DNA from 2 places in the Duganella sp. 3397 genome. Region 2 is predicted to be linked to the other one. Evidence: riboswitches for the same ligand, from Rfam matches in the RefSeq annotation. Region 2 holds a riboswitch; the other holds the start of a gene.
What was found. Region 2 has a riboswitch for cobalamin ahead of J2X54_RS06915 (CbtB domain-containing protein). Riboswitches for the same ligand answer to the same signal wherever they lie in the genome.
Positions count from the first base shown of each region.

Region 1: another riboswitch for cobalamin. It lies ahead of J2X54_RS25485 (TonB-dependent receptor domain-containing protein); the one in region 2 lies ahead of J2X54_RS06915 (CbtB domain-containing protein).

Region 1 is NZ_JAVDVB010000013.1:123-6,676, reverse strand. It holds gene J2X54_RS25495 (ABC transporter ATP-binding protein) at 1-622, opposite strand, end outside; gene J2X54_RS25490 (iron ABC transporter permease) at 630-1,652, opposite strand; gene J2X54_RS25485 (TonB-dependent receptor domain-containing protein) at 1,758-3,632, opposite strand; cobalamin riboswitch at 3,716-3,933, opposite strand; gene J2X54_RS25480 (histidine phosphatase family protein) at 3,928-4,515, opposite strand; gene J2X54_RS25475 (adenosylcobinamide-GDP ribazoletransferase) at 4,520-5,302, opposite strand; gene cobT (nicotinate-nucleotide--dimethylbenzimidazole phosphoribosyltransferase) at 5,306-6,340, opposite strand.
Region 2 is NZ_JAVDVB010000002.1:520,938-527,491, reverse strand. It holds gene J2X54_RS06925 (sensor domain-containing diguanylate cyclase) at 1-1,597, opposite strand, end outside; gene J2X54_RS06930 (ribonuclease T2 family protein) at 1-17, shown strand, start outside; gene J2X54_RS06920 (N-acetyltransferase family protein) at 1,773-2,294, shown strand; cobalamin riboswitch at 2,348-2,557, shown strand; gene J2X54_RS06915 (CbtB domain-containing protein) at 2,681-2,884, shown strand; gene J2X54_RS06910 (CbtA family protein) at 2,875-3,672, shown strand; gene J2X54_RS06905 (ferredoxin) at 3,676-4,008, shown strand; gene J2X54_RS06900 (cobaltochelatase subunit CobN) at 4,005-6,554, shown strand, end outside.

The sequences.
Region 1 (6,554 bases), on a different contig from region 2:
CGTGGGTGGACACGCTGTGCGCCAGCGTGAGGTCATGACCAATCATGACCACGGTCTTGCCCTGTTCGCGGCACTGGCGCGCCAATAAAGTCATTACGCTCACCTGGTGCGCCAGGTCGAGCGCATTGGCCGGCTCATCGAGCAGCAGCAGTGGCGTGTCCTGCGCCAGCATGGCGGCAATCGCTACCCGCTGGCGCTCGCCACCGGACAGCGTGCGCACGTCGCGGCCGGCCAGGTCGGCCACTTCCATCGACGCCAGCGCTGCCAGGGCGATGGCATGGTCGTCGCTGCCTTCCCAGTAGCGGTGGTCGTGGTACGGGTGGCGTGCCGACAGTACGGTTTCGATCACGGAGTAGGCGAAAGCGTCACTGCGGCTTTGCGCCAGGAAGGCGCGCTGGCGCGCCAGGTCGGCCAGCGGCCAGTCTTGCAGCGCGCGCTCGCGGATCGATACCGTGCCGGCGTCAGCTGGGCGCAGTCCGGCCAGCGTGCGCAGCAGGGTGCTTTTGCCGGCGCCGTTGCGGCCGATTACGCTCCAGCATTCGCCGGTGCGTACCTGCCAGTCGAGATTGGCGACCAGCTGGCGCTGGCCGATGCTAAGAGAGAGCTGATGGGTGGCGATCATCATGTCGTCACTTCCGCAGCCGGTGCAGCTGGTACAGGAACACCGGTGCACCGACCAGCGCGGTGATCACGCCGACCGGCAGCTGCTCGGGCGCGATGATGGTGCGCGCCAGCGTATCGGCCAGCATCAGGTAAATGCCGCCGGCCAGCGTGGCGGCGGGAATCAACAGGCGGTGGTCGGGACCGACCGCGAAGCGGCAGGCGTGCGGCACGATCAGGCCCACGAAGCCGATGCTGCCGGCGGTCGTCACCGCGCTGGCGGTCAGCAGGCCGGAGACAAAGAACAGTCCCTTGCGCAGCGCGCCCACGCGGATGCCCAAGGTGGCGGCGGCTTCCGCATGGAGCGCCATCACGTTCATGGCGCGCGCATTTTTGACCGCGAACAGCAGCGCGGCGACCAGCACCAGGCACGGCATCCAGCGCAGCGGTGCACCGGCCATGTCGCCGATCATCCAGAACACCATGCTGCGCAGGCGGCTGTCGGGCGCGATCGACAACATCAATGTGACGAGCGCCATGCAGGCCGACGACAGAATCACGCCGGTGAGCAGCAGCAGGGCGGTGCCGCCATCGGCTGCGGCGCCGCCGCGCAGGTCGCGCCGCGCCAGCAGGTACAACATCATGGAGACGGCCACGGCGCCGCCAAACGCCGCCGCATCGACCATCCACGCCGCGCACATGAACATCAACGCCGCCAGCGCGCCCACCGACGCGCCGGCGGAAATGCCCAGCACATAGGGATCGGCCAGCGGATTGCGCAGCAAGGCCTGCATCATCACGCCAGCCAGGGACAGCGCCGCACCAGTGATGAAAGCGGTGAGCGCGCGATGCACGCGCAGATCGAGCAGGGTAGCGGCCAGCGTGGATTTCTCGCCATGCAGCAGGTCGCCAATCGCAGCCGGCATATCGGCCAGGGGAACCGCCACCGACCCGGTCATCCCCGAAAACACCAGCCCCGCAAGCGCGAACAGCCCCAATCCACCCAACACCAGGACGGCGCGCTGTTGTAACTTGCGGGAGAAATCAGCCATTTACTCTTTCCTGAAGTTCGGGGTCAGTGCCGACATTCGGACACAGGCTCTGCAATGATAAAGCAGAGATCGTGTCCGAATGTCGGCACTGACCCCGAAGTGGGATTACTTGTAGCCGTAGCGCAGGCCGGCGAAGAACTTGGCGCCCGGGGTATTGTAGTAGCGGGCCAGGTCGTACTGTTTATCGCCGATGTTATTCCAGCGTACCAGCGCGGACCAGTCGCGGGTGAAGGCGTACGCGGCGTACAGGTTCACCAGGCCGTAGCCGCCCAGGCGCACGGTGTTGGCGGCGTTTTCGAAGCGTGCGCTCGACAGCTCCACTTCCACGCCCGCTTTCAGGGCGCCGGTGCCGTAATCGGCGGTGACGTTGGCATGGCGCTTGGCGCGGCGGATCAGGCGCTTGCCGGTGGTGTCGTCTTGCGGGTCTTGCAGGTCGGCGTTGGCGCCCAGGTTGACGCCCATGACACGCGTGGCGGCCGACAGCGTGATGCCTGCCAGCGTGGCGCGGTTGACGTTGTAGGCGCAGCCGCTGGTGTAGCCGCCGCCGAACGGGCAAGGGTTAGTGTTGACCAGCATGTCGGTCAGGCGGTTGCGGTAGTAGCCGGCGCTCATCGCATTGACGCCATCGTCGTAGCGCAGGCCCACTTCGGCGTTGCGGCCCTTTTCCGGGCGGTTGGCCGGGTTGCCGTAGTTCGGGAAATACAGCTCGTTGTAGGTCGGCGCGCGGAAGCTGCTGCCATAGCTTGCGGTGGCGCGCAGCGCGCGGGTGAACTGGTAGCCGTAGCCGATGGCGCCGGTGTTCTGGTTGCCGTAGACGGAGTTGTCGCGCCGCGCGCTGGCGCTGAGCAGATGCGCGCCACGGCGGGCGTTGTACGAGGCTGCGAACGAATTGGTATTGCGGTCGCGGTTCATGGCGGCCGCGCCGTTGGTGTCCACTTCTTCCTTGCGATGCTCGTACAGCATTTGCAGCGTGTCGGCGCCGATCGTCACGTCGTTTTGCCAGGTGATGAAGCTCTGTTTGGTGTCGATGCGGGTGTAGCCGGCTGCGGTGGCGTTGATGTAGTTGGCGCCCTTGTCGCGGGTTTCGGAATATTGCAACAGGCTGCGCCACGCTGGCAGCAGCTGCGCCCTGGCGAACACGCTGGCAGTGTCGATGGTGTTCTCGCTGCGCGTGTCGTAGGCGGCAAGGCCCGAGTCGTACTGCGCATCGAGGTTGCTATGCAGGAACAGCGCACCCGCTTCGATACCCCTGGCCAGCTGCAGGCCGAATTGGCCGGAGACGTTTTCCTTGTCGTAGCCGTCGTCGTCCGGATTGTACGAGGACAGGCCGGAGCGGGTAGTGGAAAAGCCATCCGACTTTTCCTTGCCGACGCTGATGGCGTAGCTGAAGCTATGCTCACCGCCGGTGCTGCCGGACACCGTGGCGTCGGCCTCGCGCGTATTGTCGCTGCCGTAGCCGGCAAAGCCGGTAACTGCCGGCGCGCCCTGACCCTTCCGCGTGAAAATCTGGATCACGCCGCCGATGGCGTCCGCACCGTACAAGGAGCTCAATGGGCCGTAGACGATTTCGATGCGGTCGATGGCAGTGAGCGGAATCGCGCTCCAGTTGGCAGCACCCGTGGTGGCCGAGCCGATACGCACGCCGTCAACCAGCACGATGCTCTGGTTGCTGTTGGCGCCGCGGATATAGACGTTCGACGAGCTGCCGGCGCCACCGTTGCGCGTGACCTCGATGCCGCGCTGGCGCTTGAGCAGATCGACGATCGAGCCGGCGCCTGCCTGGGCGATCTGTTCGGCGTCGATGATGGTGCTGTCGCTGATGACGTCGGCCAGTGCTTGCGGCGTGCGGGTGGCTGTGACCAGCACGGTGGATGCCGATGCAGGTGCAGGTGCAGGTGCAGGTGCGGCGTGGGCACAGGAGGTGGCGAGGGCGAGGACAAACGACGGCAGCGCCGCGCGAGGGGTAAAGCGAAGGATCATGATTGCTATTTCTGTAAAGGGCAACCGGCCAGCATCCCGCAGGCCAGATTGAACAGAAGCGCACGGCGGCGCATGCCGGCGCGTGTGCTTCCACCAGGTTTGGCCGGTATCCGGGCTGGCAAGCGGCCAGTCCACCTTCCCATGCAGCGCACAGTGGTTGTCAGGACTGGTTTGTCGCCATCGGCGACGCTTGTTGACCGTTGCGGGGGCAGCACACGCTGGCCCTGTGAAGGGGCTTCGTGTTTCCCGTTTAACTGCGCATCCGGACGGACGCGCGGGCACCAAAACTCGGGCATTATACGTGGTGTCGCCTGGAGACTTGCTTTGACGCGGGGTGCGGCAGGATCAGCGCCTCGCCGTACGGCAGCCGGTGCGGCGCGCTCGCCGCTTGCAGCGCCATCGCCAGCGGCGCCAGGCCGGCGTGGCGGGCAGCGAGCAGGCGCATGGTGCCGGCGTGGCAGACCACGATCGCTGCGCCGTCATGGTTGGCATCGAGCTGGCGCTGCAAGTCGTCATAAAATGCGGCGACGCGTTCGGCCATCTGCAACACGCTCTCGCCGTCGCCAGGGCGGTAGTTGGCCAGGTCGGCGGTCCAGGCATCCACGCCTGCGCGGGGAATGCTGTCCCAGGCCTGCATCTCCCAGGCGCCAAAATCCATTTCCATCAGGCGGGCATCGAAGATGGGGGCGGACGCCAGGCGCGCCGCCAGCACGGCGCAGCGTCGCAAAGGGCTGGAAAACAGCGGTATCCCGTCGGGTATCGCGGGCAGCAGGGTGGCAAGCGCCTGTTCCAGCTGTGCGGGTGCCACCGCCAGGTCGGTGCGGCCGTAGCACATGCCGGGCGCGACGTCCGGCTGTGGATGGCGGATCAGGATCAGCCGCATGGTGCTAGAAGAACTGGCCGCTGCTGTGCAGGCCGGCCAGCACGCACAGGTAGAAAATCACTTCCGTCACCTGCTGCACTGCGCCCAGGCAGTCGCCCGTGTAGCCGCCGATGCGGCGCACGAATTTGCGTGCCAGCCAAATGGTGGCGGCCAGTGCGCACGCTATGCCCGACAGCAGCATGGTCCACGACAGCCAGTGTAGCCAGATCAGCACCAGGGCCGGCGCCACTGCGGTGACGGCAGCGATGGCAAATTCCGGCGTGGCCATTTTCTGCGCCAGCGGCTTGGCCTTGCCCTCGGCGCGCGCGTACTCGAGGCGCCAGATCAGCCCGGTGGCCATCAGGCGCGACAGCGGATGCGCAAACAGCAGGGCGGCAATCGCACCGTATGGCGGCAGCATGGTCAGCGTGGCGCACTTGAGCAGTAGCAGGGAAAAGATGCCGATCGCACCGTAAGCGCCGATGCGCGAGTCCTTCATGATCTCGAGCACCCGCTCGCTCGTCATGCCGCCGCCAAAACCATCGCAGGTGTCGGCGAAGCCGTCTTCGTGAAAGGCGCCGGTGACATAGATGCCAGCCGCCGTCGAGAGAATGGCGGCGATCGCCGGCGGAAAAAGTTTGAAGGCCGCCGCATACACGGCGCCGGCGATCAGCGCCACGACCACGCCGACGAGCGGAAAGTAGCGCGACGCCTGGTTCAGCCACGCCGGGTCGAACCCCACCCAGCGCGGGATCGGCAAGCGCGTAAAGAACTGCAGGGCGGTGAAGAACAGGCGTAGCTGGTGCATGGGTTAGTGGGCCTTGGCGCTGACCTGGGCCGATTCGAACGTGGCCATGCGGTTGAGGAAATTGACTGCCGCGTGCAGCAGCGGCAGCGCCAGGGCGCAACCGGTACCTTCGCCCAGGCGCAGGCCCACCGACAGCAGCGGCCGGGCATCGAGCGCCGCCAGCATTTGTTCGTGGCCCTGTTCGTCGGAGCAGTGGGCAAACACGCAGTAATCGAGGATGGCCGGTTGCAGGCGCGCGGCCACCAGCAGCGCACTGGTAACGATGAAGCCATCGATCAGCAGCACCTTGCGCAGCTCGGCCGCCTTGAGCATGGCGCCGGCGATCATGGCGATTTCCAGTCCGCCGAACGTGGCCAGCACGTCGAGCGGCTCGGTGATCGAGCCATGGCGCGCCACTGCCGCTTCGATCACGCGCTGCTTGTGCAGCACACCTTCGGGTGACAGGCCGGTGCCGGCGCCCACGCACTGCGCTACCGGGATGCCGGTCAGCTTGTGCATCAGTGCTGCCGCCGCCGTGGTATTACCGATGCCCATTTCGCCGAAGCCGACCACATTGCCTTCCAGTTCGGCCGCCAGCGCCATACCGGCGGCCAGCGCCGCCTGGCAGGTGGCGCGGCTCATGGCCGGCTCCTGTGCGAAGTTGTGAGTGCCATTGGCCAGCTTGCGGTCAACCAGGCCGGCGCGCGGGCCGAAGGCGTGATTCACCCCGGCGTCGATCACTTGCAAGGCGCAGTTGTTTTGTTCGGCGAAGACATTGATGGCGGCGCCGCCAGCCAGGAAGTTTTCCACCATTTGCCAGGTGACGTCTTGCGGATAAGCGGAAATGCCTTCCGCCACTACGCCGTGGTCGGCCGCGAAGACCAGGATCGCGGGCTCACGCACGGTGATGTCGCGCGTGTTCTGGATCAAGCCCAGTTGTTTGGCCAGAGATTCCAGCACCCCCAGGCTGCCGAGCGGCTTGGTCTTGTTATTAATGGCGGCGTCGAGCTGGTCCGACAGTGCAGTGTCGACAGTAGGGGAAATTGCAGGAATGAGCATGTGCTTGTTTATATAAGGAAGAGTGAACCGTTGCTACGATATCACAGAGAATAACGGCCACCCTCTTGCCAGCCCGGATACTCTGCGATATAGTTCTGTCCCTCGCAGAACGCTGTGTCAAACACAGGGTGAAACGAGAAAAAAGAAAGTTGACGAGATAAACGAAACACTTCATAATCTCGCTTCTTCGCTGACAGACAAAACGCTTTGTTGG
Region 2 (6,554 bases):
CAGCCGGCAAGGATTGAGCTTTTGCGGCCAGCTTGCGTTCGGCCTTGCGCCGGTACATGGCGTCGTCGGCATCGGCCACCAGGTCGGTGGCGCTGACCGGCTGCTGCTGGGCACGGCCTTGGGGCGCCAGCATTGCCACGCCGATGCTGGCGCCTGCCACCAGCTCGTAACCTTCGATGTGATGCGCCTGGGCCAGGCGAGTTTCCAGCTTGGCCACCACGGTGGCCGTGGCTGCGGCGTCGCAGCCCACCAGGATCACGGCAAACTCGTCGCCACCGAGCCGCGCCGCCAGGTCGGACTTGCGCAACTCCTCGCGCAGGCGTAGCGCAGCGCCGGTCAGCAACTGGTCGCCGGCGGCGTGGCCGTAGGTATCGTTGATCTGCTTGAAGGAGTCCAGGTCAAGGTACAGCAGCGAGAGCGGCTCCCCCGAGCGCGCGCACAGTTCTACCTGCCGCTCCAGGAACTCGCAAAACATGGCGCGGTTGGCCAGGCCGGTGAGCGGATCGTGGGTGGCCTGGTGGCGCGCCTGCGCATGCATGCGCGCCGCATCGACCAGCGCCACGCCCACCTCGTCGGCCTCGCGCAAGCCGTAGCTGGCTGCTGCCACCGCTTCGCCGCGCCCCAGCGCCATGGCCGGCGCCACCAGCGCGCCGATGGCGCGCGTGATGCGGTTGCTGATGCTCCACGCCAGTACCAGGCTGGCGGCGAGCAGGGTGGCGGTCGCCAATACCAGCACCAGCAGCTTGCGATTGAGTTCGGCGTTGAGCACCTCGATCGGAATGCCGATACCGACCGTCCATTGCGAGTCGCCCGCATGCGTCATCACCGCCAGTATCGGCTTGCCGTCGAGGGTGGTGGTTTCGATCACCCCTTCAAAACCTGCACGCATACGGTCGATGACTTCGGGCAGCGCCTTGTGGCCGACGTAGCGCTGCGTGTCCTGGCTACGCGCGACCACTTTGCCGCCGCGATCGAGGATGCTGGCAATCCAGTGCTCGGGATAGCTTTGCTGGGCCAGCAGGGCGTTGAAGCGTTCTACCGGGACGGTCGCATTCAGCGCGCCGATGAGGTCCGGGCGCCCGGGCAGGTATCGCACCGGGATACTGACCGACGCGATATTGCGGTTCGAGACCGCACCGATAAACAGGTCGGAAATCGCGGTGGCGTCGTTTTTCTGGACGAACTGCAGCACGTTCCCCATGCTCGGCGGGGGCAACGCGGCGCCGTAAGGGATGAAGGTATTGATCAATTGCTGGCCGCTGGCGTCTTCGAGCACGATGTTGAGCATGTGCTGCGAGGCGGCCAGGCCGCGCGCCTGCGCGTAGAATGCCTGCCGGTCGCTGCGCGCCAGGTCGGGCGAGGTGGCCAGCGCGCGCAGCGCCGCCTCCACGGTGGCGAACTCCTTGTCCACGTCCATGGCGTTGGCGCGCGCCGTGGCCATGGCGCCGGTGATGAAGGCCGCCCGCGCCTGGGTGTAATCGTAGCCGATCAACAAAATCGCCATCAGTGCAGCGGGCACGATGCACGCCACTACGAGGTACAGCAGGCGGGATCGGATCGAGGGTGCACGCATGGTTGTTATGGTTTTGAATGGCATCGGTGTCTACGGTGGCTGCTGACGGTCCATCTGGCTGCCCTCAATGTTACATCACCGCATCAAATCTGTGTCTGAAAAGCAAGATAATAAGTGACGCGACGTGGATGGCGTCCCATCGCCCGTGGTAGCGGCGATATTTTCGACTATCATGACGGTTGTCTTTCACGGAGTCACCATGAACCTTGTCAGCTGTACCGAAGAGCGCCACGCGCAAGCCATCCTCGACATCTTCAACGACGCCATCGCCAATTCGACGGCCCTGTACGAATACCATCCGCGCACGCTCGAGAGCATGAACAAGTGGTTTGCCGCCAAGCGCGCCGGCGGCTATCCGGTGCTCGGCTACGAAGACGCCGGCGGCGTGCTGCTGGGCTTTGCCAGCTATGGCGCCTTTCGCGGCTACCCGGCCAACAAGTACGCGGTCGAGCATTCGGTCTACGTGCGCGCCGACCAGCGCGGCAAGGGCCTGGGCCGCGCACTGCTGGAACAGGTGATCGCGGCGGCCGGGCAGGCCGACCTGCACACCATCGTCGGCGGCATCGACGCCGACAACCGCGCCAGCATCGCCCTGCACGAGCAGTTGGGCTTCGTCCATGCCGGCACCGTGCGCCATGCGGCGTTCAAGTTCGGGCGCTGGCTGGACCTGGCGTTTTACCAGCTGATCTTGCCCACGCCCGGCGCTCCGGTAGATGGCTAACGCCTTGCAATTCCCCTGTGCCGCCCCTATACTTCGCCGGTAGTCAAAGCTTCTGGTATGCGCGGACGTCGGGTGTGATCCCGGTTCCGCATATTTAAATGGGAAGCCGGTGCGTCCGACCAGGGCCATGCCGGCGCTGCCCCCGCAACGGTAGTCGAGGTCAAGGAAGTGCAATCAGCCACTGTGCGCAAGCATGGGAAGGCGCACTGCCAGGAGCGATCCACTCGTCAGCCCGGAAACCAGCCAGTAGCTGTCAACACGTTTGTATTGCGGAGGGCGATACGGGTGAGTGCTGCGCCGTGCTGTCCATCCGTTGTCGATGCATCCCGGCCGCATCCCCGCTTTCCTTCCCCGCGTACCGTCTCCACGCACCTGGAAGGAAGATCATGCCCGTCACCCCAGTTACTACCGTCCACGCCGAAGTTGCCAGCCGTCCCGCCACATCCACGCTGCGCGAAAAAATGATCCCGGCGCTGTGCGCCGCCGGTCTTGGCGCCGTGCTGCTGTTCGGCGCCGGTTTCGCCTCGATGGAAGCGCTGCACAATGCTGCCCACGACAGCCGCCACTCGGCGGGCTTCCCGTGTCACTAAGCCGCACCGGGCCAGGCGCTGCGGCGCCGGCCGGCATCTTCAACGGCATCGTGCGCACCGCTGCTGCCGCCGGCATCATCGCCGGCTTGCTGCTGACCGGTGTGCAGCACCTGCAGGTAATCCCGATCATTCAGCAGGCCGAGGTGTATGAAAAGGCCCAGGACTCTGCTGCTGTCGTGGTTCCTGCCGCTCCTGTCGCTGCCGAACATGCGCATGCCCCCGGCACTGCGCCGCACGAGCATGGCCATGGCGGCCACGGCGCGGCGGCAGAGGCCCACAGCCACGGCGGCTGGGAGCCCGAAGACGGTATCGAGCGCACCGCCTACACGGCGCTGGCCGATGTCAGCATGGGTGTCGGTTACGCGCTGCTGCTGGCGGCCGTGATCTGCCTGCGCGGCCGCCCGGTGACCTGGCGCAGCGGCATGCTGTGGGGCGCGGCCGCGTACGCTGTGTTCTTCATCGCGCCGTCGCTCGGACTGCCGCCCGAGCTGCCGGGCACCCTGGCGGCGCCGGTCTCGGCGCGCCAGGCCTGGTGGATCTGCACCGCGTTCTCCACCGCCGTCGCCATCGGCGCACTGGCCTGGAGCCGCAACGTCTGGTTCAAGGTGGGTGCGGTGGCGCTGTTGTTGGTGCCGCACCTGGTGGGCGCGCCGCAACCGCCCATGCATTCGATGGCAGCGCCGGAAAGCCTGGTGGGCTCGTTCATCATCGCCACCGCGCTGGCCAATGCGGTGTTCTGGCTGGCCCTCGGGGGCCTGACCGGCTACTTCTACAAAAAGTTCGCCTGATTCATGAGAACCCACCACCGCCACATCTTCATGTGCGTCGGTCCGCGCTGCGAGCCGCAAGAAGGCCGCGCACAGGCCGTGTTCGAACACATGGGCAAGGTGATCGACGAACATCCCGAGCTGGCCGTCAAGCGTACCCGCACCCATTGCATGGTGGCGTGCCGCTTCGAGGGGCCGGTGGTGGTGGTGTACCCGGAAGGCGTGTGGTATCAGCGCGTAAACGAAGCCAACGCCGAGCGCATCGTCCACGAGCATCTGCTGAACGGGCGCGAAGTCGCCGACCTGGTGTTCCACCGCCTGGGCGTGGGCGACACCTGCGAACCTGGACCGAAATGACCGACCATCCGAATTTTTCACAGCTTGCGCTGCTGACCCACGCCTCCAACGACCTGACCGTGCTGCACCAGGCGCAGGCGCAAATGCCCGAAGGCTTCGGCCCGGTCATGGGTGTGAACCTGCAAGCGCTTGGGGAAGAGTCCACGCTGGCGCAACTGCTGGACGGCGAACTGCGCGCGGCGCGCGTGATCGTGGTGCGGGTGCTGGGCCGCCTGGGCGGCGTGCCCGGATTTTCCCACCTGGTCGAGCACGCGCGCCGCCAGGGGCGGCACCTGGTCGTCGTCAGCGGCACCGGCGAACCCGATCCCGAACTGGCGGCAGTGTCGACCGTTCGTTCCGACGTGCTGGACATGACCTTGCAGTACTTCCGCGCCGGCGGCAGCGCCAACCTGGCGCAGCTGCTGCGCTTCCTGTCCGACCATTTGCTGTTGACCGGCTTCGGCTTCGAGCCGGCGCTTGCGCTGCCGGACCACGGCATCTACCACCCGGACCTGGCGCCAGGCGCCGGCCTGGCTGACTGGCAGGCGCTGGCCGATCCGCAGCGCCCCAGCGTCGGCATCGTCTTCTACCGCGCCCACTGGATGAGCGGGAATACCCGCTTCATCGACGCGCTGCTGACCGCACTCGAAGCGCGCGGCATGAATGTGCTGCCGGTGTTTACCGCCTCGCTGCGGTCTGGATCGGGGGATGGCAAGCTGCCTGACGCCTTGCGTTACTTCGGCACCGTGGTCCACGGTGTCACGCAGGCCCATGTTGATGCGCTGATCAACACCACGTCGTTCGCCATGGGCGAGATCACGCCCGGCGGCCCCACGCCGGCCGGCTGGTCGGTGGGCGTACTGGAACAACTCGACGTGCCGGTGCTGCAGGCGATCACCAGCGGCATGACCCTGCCGCAGTGGGAACAGTCCGCGCGCGGCCTCAATCCGCTCGATGCTGCGATGAACGTGGTGCTGCCGGAGTTCGACGGCCGCATCATCACGGTGCCGCTGTCGTTCAAGGCGCGTGCCGCCGGCATGCCGGGCGACGCGGTCGAATATGATCCGCTGCCCGACCGCGTGGCGCGCATCGCCGGCATCGCCTGGCGCGCGGCGCGCCTCAAACGCGTACCGAATGCCGACAAGCGCGTGGCCTTCATGTTCACCAACTCCAGCAGCAAGGCTTCGCAGATCGGCAACGCCGTGGGGCTCGACGCGCCTGCATCGCTGATGCGCATCCTCGAATCGATGAAACAGGCCGGCTACGCGATAGGCGAGCTGCCCGAGAGCGGCACGGCGCTGATCCACGACCTGGTCGCCCGCTGCTCGTACGACAATATCTACCTCACGGCCGAACAGATGCGCGGCGCCACCGGCCGGGTGCCGGCAGCGCAATACCAGCAGTGGTTCGACGAGATGCCGCAGGCGCTGCAGGACAAGATGGTCAAGCAGTGGGGCGCCGCCCCCGGCGAAGCCTATGTGCACGAAGGCCACGTGGCGCTGGCCGGCATCGAACTCGGTAACGCCTTCGTGGCGCTGCAGCCGCCGCGCGGCTACGGCATGGACCCGGACGCGATCTACCACCAGCCGGACCTGCCGCCCACCCACCATTACTATGCGCTGTACCGCTGGCTGCGCGATGTGTGGCAGGCCGACGCCATCGTCCACGTCGGCAAGCACGGCACCATGGAGTGGTTGCCGGGAAAGGGCGTGGGCCTGTCGGAAGAGTGCTTCCCCGACGTGCTGCTGGGCGACCTGCCGCTGTTCTACCCGTTCATCATCAACGACCCGGGCGAAGGGTCGCAGGCCAAGCGCCGCGGCCACGCGGTGGTGGTCGATCACCTGACGCCGCCGATGACCACGGCCGACACCTACGGTGCGCTGGCGCAGCTGACGCAGCTGGTGGACGAGTACTACCAGGTCGAGGTACTCGATCCGGCCAAGCTGCCGCTGTTGCAGCAGCAGATCTGGGAACTGGTCAAGCAGACCAATCTCGATGCGGATTTGCAGATGCGGTTGCTCAGTCACGACCACGACCACGACCACGGGCATGGGCATCATCACCACGATCATGACCATCATCATGGCCACGATCACGGCAATGACCACGATCACGCGCACGACGGCGAACTGCCGGCCGCCTTGTCGGCCATGGGCGGCTCCGACGTCGCCCACCTGATCGAAGACCTGGACGGCTACCTGTGTGAACTCGGTTCGGCCCAGATCCGCGACGGCCTGCATATCCTGGGCCGCCGCCCGGACGACACGCAAATGCCCGACATGCTGGTCTCGCTCACGCGCCTGCCCAACCTCGACGTCCCAGGCCTGCAAGCGGAAATTGCCCAGCTGTTCGGCTTGAACATGGAGATGCTGCTCGACCAGCAAGGCCGCCGCCTGAACGTCGATCCCGCGCTGGCGCGCATCGCCGGCCGCGCCGTGGTCTCGCGCGCCAATGCGCTCGAAGCCGTGGATTTGCTGTGCCTGCGCCTGTTCACGGCGCTGGGTGAAGTCGCTTACGACGCAACGCAGATCGACAGCGTGCTGGCAGATGTGTTTGCCGACCTCGAT